Regions from separate parts of the Prevotella rectalis genome, predicted to be linked through region 1. Evidence: riboswitches for the same ligand, from Rfam matches in the RefSeq annotation. Region 1 holds a riboswitch; the other holds the start of a gene.
What was found. A riboswitch is a leader RNA that binds a small molecule or an ion and turns the genes downstream of it on or off. The one in region 1 is predicted to bind cobalamin.

Region 1 (3,828 bases):
AACGCGTGGCGTAAGTCAAGACGCGGGGAAGCAATTCGTCAGCAACCGCTGCCGTCCAGACCGCACGATGCGCCTTCCTCGGGCATGGGTTCCAATCCCACTTCGACAGATTGCAACGTTACGCTGCCGTCCTCTCGCACGTAACAGGGGATGCCCACGTCGCCCACTTTCCTCGCTTCGGCGAAAGCCGGGTGAGCGTCGCGCAGTCGCAAAAACTCCTTTAGGTTTCTCACGTGTGCGCCAATGTCCACAATCTCGAAATTCGCGTTGCCCTCCACTTGTTTCTCCACGTGGGAGCAGTGCGGACAAGTCGGCATGACATACATCTTTATCATTTTCTTTTCCTTTCTTTTTTTTATTCTTCGGACAAGCGATGGTTCGGTTTTCGCCAAAGTCTTTCCTTTCCTCCCCTGCCCTTTTGTTTTCTAATTGAGCAATCCGCGCACAATGCCCGCCAACGTCTTGCCGTCCGCCATGGGGAGTTGTGCCTTCACCTCTTTTATGATAATTCCCATGTTTGCCTCGGGACGTGCCTCAATGACCGATTTTGCGCAAGCCGTGAGCTCCTCCTCCGTGGGCACGGCAGGCAGAAACCCGCTGATGATGTCGAGTTCCTTGCGTTCCTTCTCTGCCAGTTCCGGTCGGTTCGCTTTGTTGTATTGTGCAATGGCATCTTGGCGTTGCGCCACCATTTTCTTCAGAATGGCGAACTCCTTTTCTTCGTCCATCTCTTTTCCTGCCCCCTCTTTGGAAGTGTTATACTTGAGAAACTCTGTCTTGATTAGTCGGAGCACGTCTCTCTTGTCATTTTCATGAGCTTTCATCGCATTGCGAATCAACTCGTCAATCTGTGCGTGAATCATATCTTTTTTGTTATATATATATGGTTTATAATTTCCATTTGTCCCTTCCGTGCACTTTTCGGAAGCATCATGAAAGATATAGCAATATCTGTACCAATCATTCGCGTGGCGAAATTATGACAAAACCATCGAAAGCATCCACCGGTCGGCAATACGTATGCAGGCATTGAACAGGCGTTGCAAAACATTTCACAACCATTTTTTCTTCCATTGCAACGGATGGGACAAAGTTTGCCAAACCATTTCGCGACACAATGACGAAGTGGGAACGAGAGGAAAAAATTTTACACATTAAAGGAAATTGTGAGGATTGCAAGCCATTGAAATACAAGCGTTTGGAAATCATGTTCCAAAAGCTCACCTTTTGCAATGCGAAAGCTCACCTTTTGTTCTCCATTTGCTCACCTTTTACCATCCAAAAGCTCAGCCTTCAAGTTTCGGTAGGATATATTCTTTTACAAAATCCGTGTGCGCAGGCAGGTTTTCGCCCGTGGTTCAAAAGCGAAAAACACCCTTTTTTTGTGTTTTAGTGATGCCCAGCAAAGAAACGCTTGTAACAAATACACACTTTTTTCATTTTTTTTCTGTTTTCTCTTTGTGGTTCAAAAAATATTCTTACCTTTGCAACGAATTTGGTTCGCGACAGCGATTAAAAGGGAATTGGGTGTGAATCCCAAACAGTCCGGCTGCTGTGAGTTGTCTTTGTGGGCACAAACCATAACCACTGAACAAGGTTCGGGAAGGGGTTTGTGAGCAGACAACAAAGTCAGAAGACCTGCCTTATTTCATTCCGCTTCACGAAAAGCCTCCGGGGTTAGGCTGAGAAGTTAGAAATCAACATACATCAATACCCATAACGAAAATGGCAGGCTGCCGTTGTTCGTTGATATTGCTTGTGTGGATTGTCCTTTCGCGACAAAGAACGCACCCAACGATCTTGGGAGGGGCAGCCGAACACAAGAATGAAAAAAACGAAGCATGAAGCCTATATATAATGGTATGAACCAAAGACCACATCTGTTTTTGCCAACGATGCTGCGCATCGGCGGATGGATTGTCCTCGCGACGAAAGCAACGGCAGAGAGCCGACTTGCCCCCTTCAGCAAACAAGAAGTGGGAAGCGGGAAATCATCGGTCGAAGATGGCGCGCTCACCACACGGCTGAAGAGCAACACCGGGAAATTCGGATTCACAACCAACAACACGCACAACCAAGTGGCACTCGCCACCTTATATTATAGCAAGGATTCCAATACTTTTTCAACCACAAAAAAACTCGGAGAGGCGGACGTAACCAACAACGCCTTTGAAATTACCACTACTGAACCCCTCGCACTCGTTGAGGGAAACAACCTCTTCCGGTTGGCTTGCGACACAGAAGAGAACGTTGCCGACGGACAAAAAATCGACGCCACGCTGACGCTCGTTCAGCTCAGCGATGGCGTCCATGCCGCGGAAACGGAAGAAAACCCGGAGGGCTGCCGCACGATGAAGACCATCATCGTGGCAAGTGTAAACCTTGAGAACGGAAACACCATCGTGAAGAATGTTACCCAAGGCAGCAAGGTGAGCCTTTACACCACATCAGAAGTATTAGTAAATAAGTATATTGTAGATGTTAATCATGCTGTACAATTTCCGTGTACAGCGTAAGGTATTTTCATATCGAAGATTGATTCAGGAAAAAAGAATTATGAGTAAAAGTATTGTTGTGAAATAATACAAATCTTTAATTCCTCTTTTCAACAAAAGCCGGGCATCGCGATGACGCCCGGCTTTTTCCGTTTCATGTCCGCACAGGCAACGCTCCCTGCTTTGCGGACGATGTTTTCTCCACACGACACATTCCCAGCCCCGGCGCGTATAATAATCCCGCCTGTCTTGCAATAAATCGGGATGCCACTCGTTATCAATGAGAATTATGCAGTGGACAGATCACATACGACGCATCAAGATCGGGCTGGTGGTGATGGCAATTGTCATCGCGGTGGCATCATTGGCGGCATCGAGTTTGCTCACGAAGGACTTGGCACAGCAAGAGCGCAGCCGGATGGAGGTATGGGCGGAGGCAATGCGCGCGCTTAGTCAGGCAGACGAGAACACCGACTTGGCATTGGTGCTGAAGGTGCTCAATGAAAACAACACCATCCCGGTCATCGTCCTCGACAACCGCAACCGCGTAACCGACTTCAGGAATGTCCGCCTCAAGGCAGAGAGTAAGGCCGACAGCATGCGTCAGGTGTCCGCCCTGGCACAACAGTACATGGAGGCACGGCAATTCATAAAGATTCCATTGTCGGCGGGACGGCGCGACGTCATAGTGGTTTGCTATGACGAGTCGATGATATTGAAGCGTTTGGCGATTTATCCTTATGTGCAATTGGGCATGGTCGTCGTGTTTGTCGTCTTGGCCATTTTCGCCCTCCTGACCCTCAAACGTTCCGAGCAGAACAAGATTTGGGTGGGATTGAGCAAGGAGACTGCCCACCAATTGGGCACCCCCATCTCGTCGTTGATGGCATGGACCACCATTTTGCGAGAGACCTATCCCCACGATGCACTTCTCCCGGAGATGGACAAGGACGTGAAGCGTTTGCAACTCATTGCCGACCGCTTTTCAAAAATCGGCTCCAAGCCCGAGCCCGTGCCCTCGTCGCTCAACAATGTGCTCGAACATGTGGTGGATTACATGGACAAGCGCACCTCGAAGCACGTCAGAATCGCTTTGGAAGTTCCCAATCATGAAATTATCGTCAGGATGAACGCCTCCCTCTTCGAGTGGGTGATTGAAAATCTCTGCAAGAATGCCGTCGATGCCATGAAAGGAGAAACCGGCACCATCACCTTGCACGTTGAGGAAACCGCCGGCGAAGTCAGCGTGGAGGTCAGCGATACGGGCAAGGGAATCAGAAAGAAAGATGTAGGCAACGTCTTCCGACCGGGCTTTACCACAAAACATCGCGGA
Region 2 (3,828 bases), on a different contig from region 1:
AACAAGATCTTCTTTCCGCTCTTGGCAATACCTTTGAGTGCTTCAGCAGCCTCATCCACTTTAGCCACTGTCTTGTGAAGATCGATGATATGGATGCCGTTACGTTCCATATAAATATATGGCTTCATAGCCGGATTCCACTTGCGATGTAGGTGACCGAAATGACAGCCAGCCTGCAATAATTGGTCAAAATTTGTTCTTGACATGTTTTTTCTTTTTGTTTGTTTACTTTCTTTTTAATTCTTTCTTGGCGAATAAGCTTCGCCAGGCTTTGTTAGAATCAACCGATGAGTAGTCCCCGATTTGGAATCTCATCTGTTTAGATACTAAACCGCAATTGAATTGTATGCCGTGAAAAGCCGAAAAGTTGCATTCGACATTTGGCGGATACGCTTCAAAAGATTAACGCTTACTGAACTGGAAGTGAGCACGTGCCTTGGGCTGACCCGGTTTCTTGCGCTCAACCGTGCGACTGTCGCGTGTCAAGAATCCATGATCTTTCAAGTTCTTCTTATCCTCCGGGTTAATCTCCACAAGTGCGCGGGCAATGGCGAGGCGAAGTGCCTGACTCTGACCGGTAAAACCGCCACCATAGAGATTTGCCTTTATATCGTACTGACCTTCTACACCGAGCAACTGCAAGGGCTGTTTCACAACGTATTGCAGAATAGCCGATGGGAAGAATTCCGTTAAATCTTTCTTATTGATTATAATTTTGCCGGTACCTTCAGAGAGGTAAATACGAGCTACAGAGCTCTTACGGCGTCCAACTGTATTAATAACTTCCATCTTTACCTTTTATTTATACTGGTTAATATCAATCGACTGTGGCTTCTGTGCCTCAAGTCCGTTGAGTTCGGAGCCTTCAATCACATAAAGGTTGTCCAACAAATGGCGACCGAGACGTCCCTTTGGCAACATACCCTTAACGGTGTGACGAAGCATTTTATCCACACCACCTTTGCGAGTGCGAAGTTGGGCGGGCGTATTGAAGCGCTGACCGCCGGGATAACCGGTATAACGAGTGTAAAGTTTATCCGTTTCTTTCATGCCGGAGAAAACTACTTTTTCCGCGTTGATAATGATTACATTGTCTCCGCAATCCACATGCGGAGTAAAACTTGGCTTGTACTTTCCGCGAAGCAGCTTGGCTACCTTAGAGCAGAGACGACCTACGATTTGGTCGGTAGCATCAACTACAACCCACTCTTTCTTGGCTGTTTCCTTGTTTACGGAAATAGTCTTGTAACTTAAAGTGTCCATTTCTAAATTTAAATTTTTACTACTAAAAAACGTTTTTGTTTGTTGCGCGGACGATTCTCTAACCGTGCGGCTCGGCCAAAAGCCATCACTATTAACACACCCACGCTGAGGGCTCTAAGAACGCCCTCGGAAATAATCGGTCTGCAAAATTACTCATTTTATATACCAGAATCCATAACATCAGGGATTAATTCTATATATTTATCATTATTTAACATAAACATCATTTTTTAACTATTCTCAACAGGCATAACATTATCATATAAAACAACTATCCGGCACATTTACCACCGACATCCCACGTCGTAATTTTGTCTATCATGAGCCGATGGAAAACGCTACGTGAGCAATAGGTCAGCAATGACGATGCAAAAGCTAACCTTTTGGCACTCGTTTGATGACCAAATGGAGTCCAAAAGCTAACCTTTTGAAAAGCAGTTGCTAACATACTGGTTTACAATCAATTACAAACCGTGTTTCAAAACCTTGTTTTTCTATTCGTTTTATCGCCAAAAGCAGCGTAGAGCGATACTACAATCCAACCATCGAGAACAGGCATCCGCTACCCTCCTCATGATTTTGCAAGACACAGAAAAATGAGCCTACATTTCAAAATGTCCTCGTTATTTTTCCGCATTTACTTGATATTTATTACCTTTGCACCTGTGAATGAACCGCAACAAGCATAAAGATGCCACGAGCTATGCGGTTAAAGGGAATCCGGTGTGAATCCGGAATAGTGCCTGCTGCTGTAAGTCCTAATTATTATCGCTGCACAAAGCCATTGATTGCACCAACAACTGAGAAGGAGCAGAGAGATAGGGATAAGTCAGAATACCTGTTCACCAATCAAGAAAGCTGCCGCGGGTTTCGGTTAGAGCAACAGCAAATAGTATTTTCACTAACAATTTCTGTTTCTTTATTTGACTACTTGTAGTACGCTTTGATTTTGCCACAGCTGAAATTCGCACTCACACCTCGCGGAAGTACAGTTTGTCGCATTCAATTAAGAATATATATATGTATAGAAGAGGTCTTTTACTGATTATTTTTTTTAGTATCGCATTAGGAGGAATTGCTCAAAACGAGATCAAGACAAAGAGTAAATTGGACAGCCTTCATCACTTGGAGGAGGTTACCATTGTCGCCAATTATGTGCAAAAAACAGTCGTTCCATCGCAGCAACTTAACGGAAAGGAATTGCGCAACATGAACTCTCTAAATGTTGCTGACGCCTTACGCTATTTCTCTGGTGTACAGTTGAAAGACTATGGCGGTGTCGGTGGTATCAAAACCATCAACATCCGAAGCATGGGCACCAACCACATGGGAATATCCTACGACGGCATTCAACTGGGAAATGCGCAGAACGGACAGATAGACTTGGGGCAATTCTCACTCGACAATATAGAGTCCATCTCGCTCTATAACGGTCAGAAAAGCGACATACTACAAGCAGCTAAAGATTTCGGTTCGGCTGGTTCTGTGTATATACGAACAAGAGTTCCGGTGTTTGCCCACAAAGAGAGCTATCATGCACGGGGAACCATACGCATAGGTTCATCTGACCTCATCAATCCTTCGGCACTCGTAGAGCTTAAGCTCAACGAGAGGCTGAATGCTCAGCTCAGTACGGAGTGGATAAACGCAAGCGGCAAATACAAGTTTCGCTATCGCCGCGTAAATCCTGCTGGCGAATTGGCCTACGACACCACCGCAATACGACAAAACGGAGACATCAACGCTACTCGTCTGGAACTCAACCTGAACGGACGTACCAACCATGGCGACTGGCATGCGAAACTATATAACTACAACTCCGAACGTGGAGTTCCCGGTGCAATTGTAAACAATGTTTGGCGCAGAGGCGAGCGCATTTGGGACACCAACTCATTCGCACAATTCAGCTTCAACCATACCATCAATAAATTTACAACACTGAACCAAGGGAAATACTCATTCTATCGTACCCACTACGTAAACAACGATGACAAACAGATAAAGATAGACAACCTCTACAAACAGCGGGAAGTTTACTTTTCGTCAGCCAACATGTATTCTTTCCTTCCGGAGCTGAAAGCCTCTGCCAGCTATGACTTCCAATGGAACTCGCTCGATGCGAACGTTTATGGTTTTGCGAAACCTACCAGACAAACCCACATGCTGTCATTGGCAGCAGCCTATCATTTAGATTGGATAAAATTACAGGCAAGCGGTTTGGCGACTTATATCCACGATGCACTCGACGGTCAGGAAGCTCCAAGCGATAAATTTGTGTTCACACCTGCCGTGATTATGGCCATCCACCCATTCAAGTCGAAGGATTTCTCTTTCCGTCTGTTCTACAAGAAAAGTTTCCGTATGCCCACATTCAACGACCTTTATTATGCTGACATGGGAAACTCTAAACTGAACCCCGAACACGTAACCCAATACAATGTAGGAATGCTCTACGAGCACCAGTCGCCGGAACGATTCTTCACCAATCTTCGTTTCAGCGTTGATGCGTATTATAATAAGGTGAAAGACAAAATCGTGGCTTATCCCAAAGGGCAACAGTTCCGT

Region 2: another riboswitch for cobalamin. It lies ahead of E0E16_RS09975 (TonB-dependent receptor plug domain-containing protein); the one in region 1 lies ahead of E0E16_RS07205 (hypothetical protein).

Annotation. Positions count from the first base shown of each region.
Region 1 is NZ_LR027821.1:18,753-22,580, forward strand. It holds gene E0E16_RS07195 (glutaredoxin) at 39-335, opposite strand; gene E0E16_RS07200 (GatB/YqeY domain-containing protein) at 426-863, opposite strand; cobalamin riboswitch at 1,480-1,660, shown strand; gene E0E16_RS07205 (hypothetical protein) at 1,842-2,516, shown strand; gene E0E16_RS07210 (sensor histidine kinase) at 2,785-3,828, shown strand, end outside.
Region 2 is NZ_LR027822.1:383,905-387,732, forward strand. It holds gene rpsB (30S ribosomal protein S2) at 1-206, opposite strand, end outside; gene rpsI (30S ribosomal protein S9) at 403-789, opposite strand; gene rplM (50S ribosomal protein L13) at 799-1,263, opposite strand; cobalamin riboswitch at 1,914-2,123, shown strand; gene E0E16_RS09975 (TonB-dependent receptor plug domain-containing protein) at 2,284-3,828, shown strand, end outside.